2 linked regions of the Euzebya sp. genome follow. The protein of the gene in region 2 interacts with the protein of the main gene of each other region in a pairwise test. Links are inferred from orthologs where the notes say so. Each region holds a gene or a part of one and is shown on either strand. Other genes may lie near its edges.

Region 1 (4,409 bases), on a different replicon or contig from region 2:
CATCGCGCCAGACGGCGCAGGAGGCGCCGCACCCGCATCAGCGGATGTGCGATCACGGCGTCCCGGAAGGCCGCGAGCTCGTCGTGGCTCGCCTGGAGCGCCTCGCGGGCGGCTGTCTCCGCCGCACGTGCCGCCTCCGCGGCCGCGGCGTCGGCGCGGGCGCGGTCCGCGGCGGCGACCGCGGCGGCCAGCTCGTCCTCGAGCGCGGCGCTGCGCTGGTGCGCGTCGACGCTGTCCGCGCGGGCGCGCTGGGTGGAGGCCACGAGGGACTCGGCCAGCACGACCCGCAGGAGGCTGAGGTCGGCGTCCGCCGCGGGGTCCGCGGCGGCGCGCTCGAGCATCGGCGCGACCACGTCGGCGGGATCCACCGCCTCGTCGGAGGTGCGGAGCAGCAGCCCGTGGCGGTAGGAGGGGGCGGCGAGGTCGGCTGCGTAGAAGGTGCGGTTGTAGAACCGCTGGACGACCTCGACCGGCTCGTCGTCGCCGAGGGCGAGGAGGTGGAAGAAGGCGAGCATGCCCGCGAACCAGCGGTCCAGCCGGCCGCTCGGGATGGGCGCCACCGGGCCGTGGCGGGCCAGCCGGTCGCGGCTGGCGTCGAGGTCCGGGTGCCCGTAGCCGATGTGCTCGTCGAGGATCGCGATCGTCGGCAGGTCGGGCGCGAAGCGGTTGCGGACGTAGGCGCGCAGTGCGATGTCGGCGTCGGCGACCCCCGGGGTGTCGAAGGGGCAGACGACGAGCGCCCACCTGCCGGCGACGCGGGCCACCTCCTCGAGGAACGCGGCCCGCGAGGCGGGGACGACGTGCTCGAGGGTGTCGAGGGTCACCACGACGTCGAACGCGTCGTCGGCGAAGGGCAGCGCCGCGCCGTCGGCGAGCACCAGGGAGGGGGCCTGGGCGTGCCACGACGACGGCGCCTCGATGTCGGTCGAGGTGACCGCCGCGTCCGGCAGGAACGCCTGGAGCGACCCCGGCCCGCCGCCGAGGTCGAGGACCCGGGCATCCGGGCCGGCGGTCGCGAGGACCACGTCGGCGGCGAGCCGGTAGCGCGCGTAGTGGTCGAAGGGCCGTCGCAGCAGCGCATCGACGTCCGCTGCGGTCACGGGCACCTCCGGGGTTGGTGGCCGACCAGACCGTCGGGCAGGGCTAGACGGGGGTGACCTCGGCGGGGGCATCCGCCATGGCGTCCTCGAACTCGTCGCGGGTGCGCGGCTCGATGCGGATCGCGGGCCCCTGGGAGGTCGACACCGCGATGGACCGCATGTAGCGGCCCTTCGCGGACGCCGGCTTCAACCGGTGCAGCTCCTCCATCGTGGCGTTGTAGTTGGCCCACAGCTGGTCGGCGGTGAAGGACGCCTTGCCGATCGGCACGTGGACGTTGCCCTGGCGGTCGACGCGGAAGTCGACCTTGCCGCCCTTCGCGTCGCCGACGGCCTTCTCGACGTCCATCGTGACCGTGCCGGTCTTCGGGTTGGGCATCAGGCCGCGGGGGCCGAGCACCTTCCCGAAGCGCCCGACCTTCCCCATCTGGTCCGGGGTGGCGATCAGGACGTCGAAGTCGAGGTCACCGGCCTCGATCATCTCGACCAGGGTGTCGGAACCGACGATGTCGGCGCCCGCCTCGGTCGCCTCGGTGGCCTTGGGCCCCTCGGCGAAGACCGCGACGCGCATGGTCTTGCCCGTGCCGGACGGCATGATGACGGACCCGCGGACCATCTGGTCGGCCTTGCGGGGGTCGACGCCCAGCCGGACGGCGATCTCGACGGTGGCGTCGTAGGAGACGGTGGTCGTCTCCTTGACCAACCGCATCGCGTCGGACGGGCTGTACTCGCGCTCGCGGTCGATCTTGGCCAGGGCCGCCTCGTACCGCTTTCCTCGCTTTGCCATGGTGTGCTCCTAAGTGGTGCAGGCGGACGCTGTCCGCGCCCTCCCACGTCGGGTTGGGTGTGCTGACGCCGGTGTCAGTCGACGACCACGAGGCCCATCGAGCGCGCGGTGCCCTCGATGATCTTGGTGGCGGCGTCGAGGTCGTTGGCGTTGAGGTCCGGCATCTTCATCTCGGCGATCTCGCGGACCGAGCCGCGGGAGATCTGGCCGACCTTGTTGCGGTTCGGCTCGCCGGACCCCTTCTCGAGGCTCGCGGCCTTGAGCAGCAGCTTGGCCGCCGGGGGGGTCTTGGTGATGAAGCTGAAGGACCGGTCCTCGTAGACCGTGATCTCGACCGGGATGACGTTCCCGGTCTGGGCCTGGGTCCTGTCGTTGTAGGCCTTGCAGAACTCCATGATGTTCACGCCGTGCTGACCCAGCGCGGGACCGACGGGCGGGGCGGGGGTTGCCTGCCCCGCGGGGATCTGGAGCTTGATGAGGCCGACGACCTTCTTGGCCATGGTGGGTGTCTCCTTCGTGGTGCAAGTGGGCCGTCAGGCCCTCCCACAACGGGTTGGGTGGGGGTCTAGGGGGTCACGCCGCGGGGGCGCGCTCAGAGCTTCGCGACCTGGTCGAAGGTCAGCTCGACGGGGGTCTCGCGGCCGAAGATCGACACCAGGACCTTGAGCTTCTCCTGGTCGGCGTTGATCTCGGAGATCGTCCCGGTGAAGTCGGCGAAGGGGCCGGACGTGACGCGGACGTTCTCGTCCACCTCGTAGTCGATGACGGTCTTCTTGACCTTGCTCTCGCCGGGCGCTGCCTCGTCCTCCTCCTCCGGCTGGACGAGGATCTTCTCGACCTCGCTGCGCGAGAGGGGGACCGGACGGGTGCCGGGGGGGCCGACGAAGCCGGTGACGGCGGGGGTGTTGCGCACGACGTACCAGGACTCGTCGTCGAGATCCATGCGCACCAGCACGTAGCCGGGGAAGACCTTCTTCTTGACCTGCTGCTTCTTGCCGCCCTTGATCTCGACGGCGTCCTCGGTCGGGATGATGACCTCGTAGATCCGGTCGTCCATGTTCATGGACTGGATCCGGCTGGCGAGGTTCTCCTTCACCTTCGCCTCGTACCCCGCGTAGGTGTGGACGACGTAGTAGTCGCCCGGCAACAGCATCGGGTTGGGTCGGCGCTTGGGGGCGGGCTCTGCGGGGACGGCGTCCTGCTCGACGTCGGCGTCGGCCGCGTCCTCCTCCTCGAGCTCGACGGGGCCCTCGGCGGCCGGGTCGGTGTCGACGGCGGAGTCGGCACCTGCGGCGCTCAGCAGGTCGTCGAGGTCGTCCTCGGACTCGGCCTCTGACGCCGCGGCGGCATCCTCGTCGGCGGTGGTCTCCGCGGGCTCGTCCTGCTGGACCGCGTCGGCGGCGTCGGTCCCCTCAGCCGGCTGGGTGTCCTCGGCCACGGCGTCGGCGGGGACGGTGTCGGCGGGGGCGGTGTCGGACTGGGCCTCGGCGGGCGTCGGGGTGGGCTCGTCGCTCATGTCGCTCACCCGAAGATCCAGAAGACGAGCTGGCCGAACAGCTGGTCGAGCCCGAAGATGAACGCGCCGATGATGAGGGTCGTCACCAGCACGATCAGGGAGTACTGGACGACCTCGCCGCGCGACGGCCACGCGACGCGCCGGAGCTCGGTCCGCACCTCCCTCAGGAACTGGGCCGGGCCGGTGCGCGCCTTCGGGGCACCGCTGTTGGTTGTGTCGCTCATCGTGGGCCTGATCGGTTGCGGGTCGGGCGTGCGTGGACTGTGCGTGGCTGCCCCGGGCCGTGCGGGCGGGCTGGCTGTGCGCGTCCGTCGACGGGGTGGTGGTCCGGGCGGTCTGTGGGGAGCAGGGGCGGAGGGAATCGAACCCCCGGCCTGCGGTTTTGGAGACCGCCGCTCTACCAATTGAGCTACGCCCCTGGGGGGTGCTCGTCCCAGGGTGGCGTCCTGCGACGATCACGTCACCTGAACCGGCCCTGCGCTCGAGCAGTGGAAATCCCACCGCCACTGGGCGGTGGGACGGACGAGTCTAGGTCCACCCCTCCGACGTGTCCACGGCCGTTCAGGTGCCGATCAACCCGCCGGTCACGGGGATCACCGCGCCGGTGACGTAGTCCGCGCCGGGGCCTGACAGGAAGGCGTGGACCGCGGCGACCTCGTCCGGGTGGCCGAAGCGCCCCAGGGCGGTGGTGGCGGCAGCCATCTGCCGGACGGGCTCGGGCAGTCCGGGGTGGTCGCGGCTCGGCAGCGCGACGCCGTCGGGCAGCGCCTGGGTCAGCCGCGTCTCGATGTGGCCGACGACGACGGCGTTCACCCGGATGCCCCACCCGCCGAGCTCGCGGGCGAGGGTGCGGGTCAGCGAGAGCACGGCGCCGCCCGCTGAGGCGGAGGCCGATCCCCCGGCGGTCGCGGTCAGGGCCGCCGCGGGGACGGTCGTGATCACGCGACGCGGCGAGGCCACCGCGTCTGGCCCGGCCGCGAGCTCCTCCTCGGCATCGGCCTGCATGCGC
Region 2 (3,635 bases):
GGCCGCGCCTCGACGAACGCCAGGCCGCTGCGATGTGCTACACGTCCGGCACCACGGGGAACCCGAAGGGCGTGGTGTACAGCCACCGGTCGGCGACGTTGCACTCCCTCGGGTCGCTGTTCGCCGACACCCTCGCCATCAGCGAGCGGGACGTGGTCATGCCGATCGTCCCGCAGTTCCACGCGAACGCGTGGGGGACGATCTACGCCGCGCTGATGGCCGGCGCGTCCCTCGCCATGCCGTCGCTCCACATGGATCCCGAGTCGATCACCCGGCTGGTGGAGGAGGCGGGCGTGACGATGTCCGCCGCCGTGCCGACGGTCTGGTTCGGCGTGCTCGAGGCCGTGCGGAGCGGACAGATCGACCCCGCGCGGCTGTCGACCCTGGAGCGGATCGCCTGCGGGGGCTCGGCGGTGCCCGAGGGGCTGATGCGCGGCTTCGACGAGCTCGGCATCCGCATCGTCCACGCGTGGGGGATGACCGAGACGTCACCGCTCGGGACCGTCGCCACGGTCAAGTCGACGATCCCGGCGGACGACGAGATGCGCACGCGGCTGACCCAGGGGATCGTCATGCCGCCGCTGCGGGTCCGCGTGGTCACCGAGGACGGCTCGGTCGCGGACTGGGACGGCGAGACGATGGGCGAGCTCGAGATCAGCGGCCCCTGGATCGCCGACGCCTACTACGACCCGGAGCAGCCGGACGGGCGCGGCGGGCAGGAGTCCTTCGCGACCGACCCCGACGGGACCCGGTGGCTGCGGACCGGCGACGTCGCGGTCATCGACGCCGAGGGGTACGTGCGCCTCACCGATCGGATGAAGGACCTGGTGAAGTCCGGCGGCGAGTGGATCTCCACCGTCGACCTCGAGAACCACCTGATCGGCCACCCGAAGGTCGCCGAGGCGGCGGTCATCGCGGTGCCGCACCCGCGGTGGGACGAGCGCCCCGTCGCCTGCGTCGTGAAGGCCGACGAGAGCCTGACCGCCGAGGAGCTGCTCGACCACGCCGCGGAGCGCTTCGCCAAGTGGCAGCTGCCCGACGAGATCATCTTCATCGACGAGGTGCCGAAGACCAGCGTCGGCAAGTTCGACAAGAAGGTCCTGCGGTCCCGCTTCGCCGACCACCAGCTGCCCAGCTGATGGATGCGCTGACCTGCCTGCTCGAGCGGCGGTCGATCCCGCGGCTCGTCTCCCCGGCGCCCGACGACGCCGAGCTCCGCCGGATGCTCGAGGCCGCCGTGGCGGCGCCCGACCACGGCCAGCTGCGGCCGTGGCGCTTCGTGGTGTTCCGTGACGAGGGGTTGGCCGACCTCGGCGCCGTCTTCGCCCAGGCGCACGCCGCACGCGAGCCCGACGCCGACGCCGGGGCGATCGAGAAGACCGCCGCCAAGCCGTTGCGCGCGCCGCTGGTCGTCGCGGTGGTCTGCACGCCGGTCCCGGTCGACGAGGCGTGGAACGCGAAGGCCATCCCGACGTGGGAGCAGACCGCCGCCGTGGCCGCCGCCACCCAGAACCTGTGCCTGGCCGCCCACGCCATGGGCTTCGGCGCGATGTGGCGCACGGGCTGGTTCGGCGACGCACCCGAGGTCCGGACGGCGCTGGGGCTCGCCCCGACCGACCAGGTCGTCGCGTGGGTGTACCTCGGCAGCGTCCCGCAGTCCGCGACCCTGCCGCCCCGTCGGCCCACGGAGCTCGACGACCGGATCACCACGTGGGGGTGAGGGGTCGGTGGGCCTGAGCTGGGCCTACCGGATCGCCGGTGTCGGGCTCGACGAGGTGTCCGACGCGCTGGACGTGGCCGGGATCGAGCCGGCGGGGATCAGCGAGGAGGCCGGCGTCACCACCGCCTGGTTCCCCGAGCGGCTGGCCGGCGACCTGCCCCTCGACGGCCGCTGGGAGGCCGTCGCCGACGAGGACTGGTCCGAGCGCTGGAAGGACGGGCTCGAACCGGTCACGGTCGGCCGGGTGACGGTGACGGTGCCGTGGCTGGCGCCGGAGGGACCGGTCCTCTCCCAGCCGGACCACGTCGTGCTGGTCATCGAGCCGGGCATGGCCTTCGGCACCGGGCACCACGAGACCACCGCGGCGTGCCTGGCCGCCCTGCAGGACCGCGACCTCGTCGGCCGGCGCCTCGTCGACGGGCACGTGGTCGACGTCGGGACGGGGACGGGGGTGCTGGCCCTGGCGGCCCGTGCGCTCGGTGCGGCGTCGGTCACGGCCGTGGACACCGACCCCGAGGCGATCGCGGTCGCCCGGGCGAACCTGGCCGCCCACGGGCTCGAGGGGATCGACCTGCGGGAGGGGTCGACCGAGGCGGTGGACCGTCCCGGCGACGTCGTCGTGGCCAACATCATCACCGACCTGCTGCTGGCGCTCGTGCCCGACCTGGTGGCGCTGGTCGCACCGGGGGGGGTCCTCGTCGCGTCGGGCATCGCCGCGGACCGCGTCGAGGAGGTCCGGGCGACCGTCGCCGCCGCCGGTGTCGAGACCACCCCGCGGGTCGGGCGGGAGTGGGCGGTCCTGGTCGGGCAGCGCTCGGCGTAGCCCACCGGTGCCGTAGGCGGCGACGAGCAGCGGGGCCCGGGAACTGCCAAGGCCCCAGGATCGCTCCTGGGGCCTTGGAGGTCGTGTCGGGCCGCCGCGCCCGACACGGCCGCCGGTGGGGACGAACCGCCGCGTCCGTCCCGTCGGCGTCGGGATGGGTCTCGCGCCCCCTCTACGTTCGCCGTGCGACCGGCGATCTCCTCCCCGACTTCGCGAACCGCACGAGATCTCCCTCAGCCGGGCCGGTCGAGGAAGTCGAGCAGCCCACCGCCGAGGGCTGCCCCGAGCAGCTCGCGGGGGTCGCCCCGCCAGGTGACGTCGACCGTGATGACCTCGCCGCGCGCCAGGGAGCCACCGGCCTCGAGGAGCGGTGCCCCGTCCTCGCCCAGCGGCCCCGCCGTCCGGACCCGGACCGCGGCGGCCACCGCCTCGGCCTGGGTCACCTCCTCGCCGGTCACGAGCACGACCTGGCCGGTCCCCTCCTCCTCGACGGCCGTCAGCGCGGCGACGTCGACCGGTGGCAGGTCCGCGGCCTCGACCACGGGAGCGGGAGGGGAGCCGAGGGCCGGGTGGAGGAGGGCGATGTCGACCGCTGCCAGCACCTCCGGCGGGACCCCAAGACCCTCGCCGCCCCCGATCACGCGGCGGACCTGCGCGTCCCCGCCGACCACGACCCGGTCCCCGCCGACCGCCACCACGGGGACGCCCGCGAACCCCGTCACCCCACCGGTCCGGTGAAGCACCTGCCAGCCGTCGGGAGACGCCACGGGTGCGAAGCCGACGTCTGCGAGCCGATCGGCGACCCCCGCCACGTCACCGAGCACCACCCGGAGGGACGGGGCGGGGGTGCGCGCGGTGACGTCGACGTCATCGACTGCGAGGCCGAGCTGGTCGACGAGCAGGGCGTCGCCCGCCGCTCCCCGCTGGACCAGCAACCCGTCGGCGGCGACGTCGGCGGGCACCGCCGCGACGGCACGGGCGAGGACCCCGCCGTCGGGGGCGGACGTCCCGCAGCCCGCGACGACGGCGACGAGGGACACCCCGAGGACCGCTCGTACGACCGCCTGGCGCGCACGCGCCGCGGCACCCCGG

The links.
Region 1: the proteins of ACEQ2X_RS13940 (region 2) and rplK interact in binary tests that used the Escherichia coli proteins (3 or more experiments, as listed by UniProt). The link is inferred for Euzebya sp. from one-to-one orthologs.

Annotation. Positions count from the first base shown.
Region 1 is NZ_CAXQBR010000080.1:11,723-16,131, forward strand. The notes cover bases 672-3,572. They hold rplK (50S ribosomal protein L11), read right to left. Parts: upstream 2,385-3,572; coding sequence 1,959-2,384; downstream 672-1,958. Other genes in these bases: ACEQ2X_RS17810 (class I SAM-dependent methyltransferase), read right to left, coding at 672-1,100; rplA (50S ribosomal protein L1), read right to left, coding at 1,144-1,884; nusG (transcription termination/antitermination protein NusG), read right to left, coding at 2,477-3,400; secE (preprotein translocase subunit SecE), read right to left, coding at 3,406-3,572. Outside these bases: ACEQ2X_RS17805 (methyltransferase domain-containing protein), read right to left, coding at 1-3; more of ACEQ2X_RS17810, read right to left, coding at 1-671; more of secE, read right to left, coding at 3,573-3,624. UniProt on the Escherichia coli protein: Forms part of the ribosomal stalk which helps the ribosome interact with GTP-bound translation factors.
Region 2 is NZ_CAXQBR010000065.1:87,222-90,856, reverse strand. Bases 849-3,635 are described here. They hold ACEQ2X_RS13940 (50S ribosomal protein L11 methyltransferase), read left to right. Parts: upstream 849-1,727; coding sequence 1,728-2,543; downstream 2,544-3,635. Other genes in these bases: ACEQ2X_RS13935 (hypothetical protein), read right to left, coding at 2,777-3,583; ACEQ2X_RS13945 (nitroreductase), read left to right, coding at 1,139-1,720; ACEQ2X_RS13950 (long-chain fatty acid--CoA ligase), read left to right, coding at 849-1,139. Also shown: more of ACEQ2X_RS13950, read left to right, coding at 1-848. UniProt on the Escherichia coli protein: Methylates ribosomal protein L11.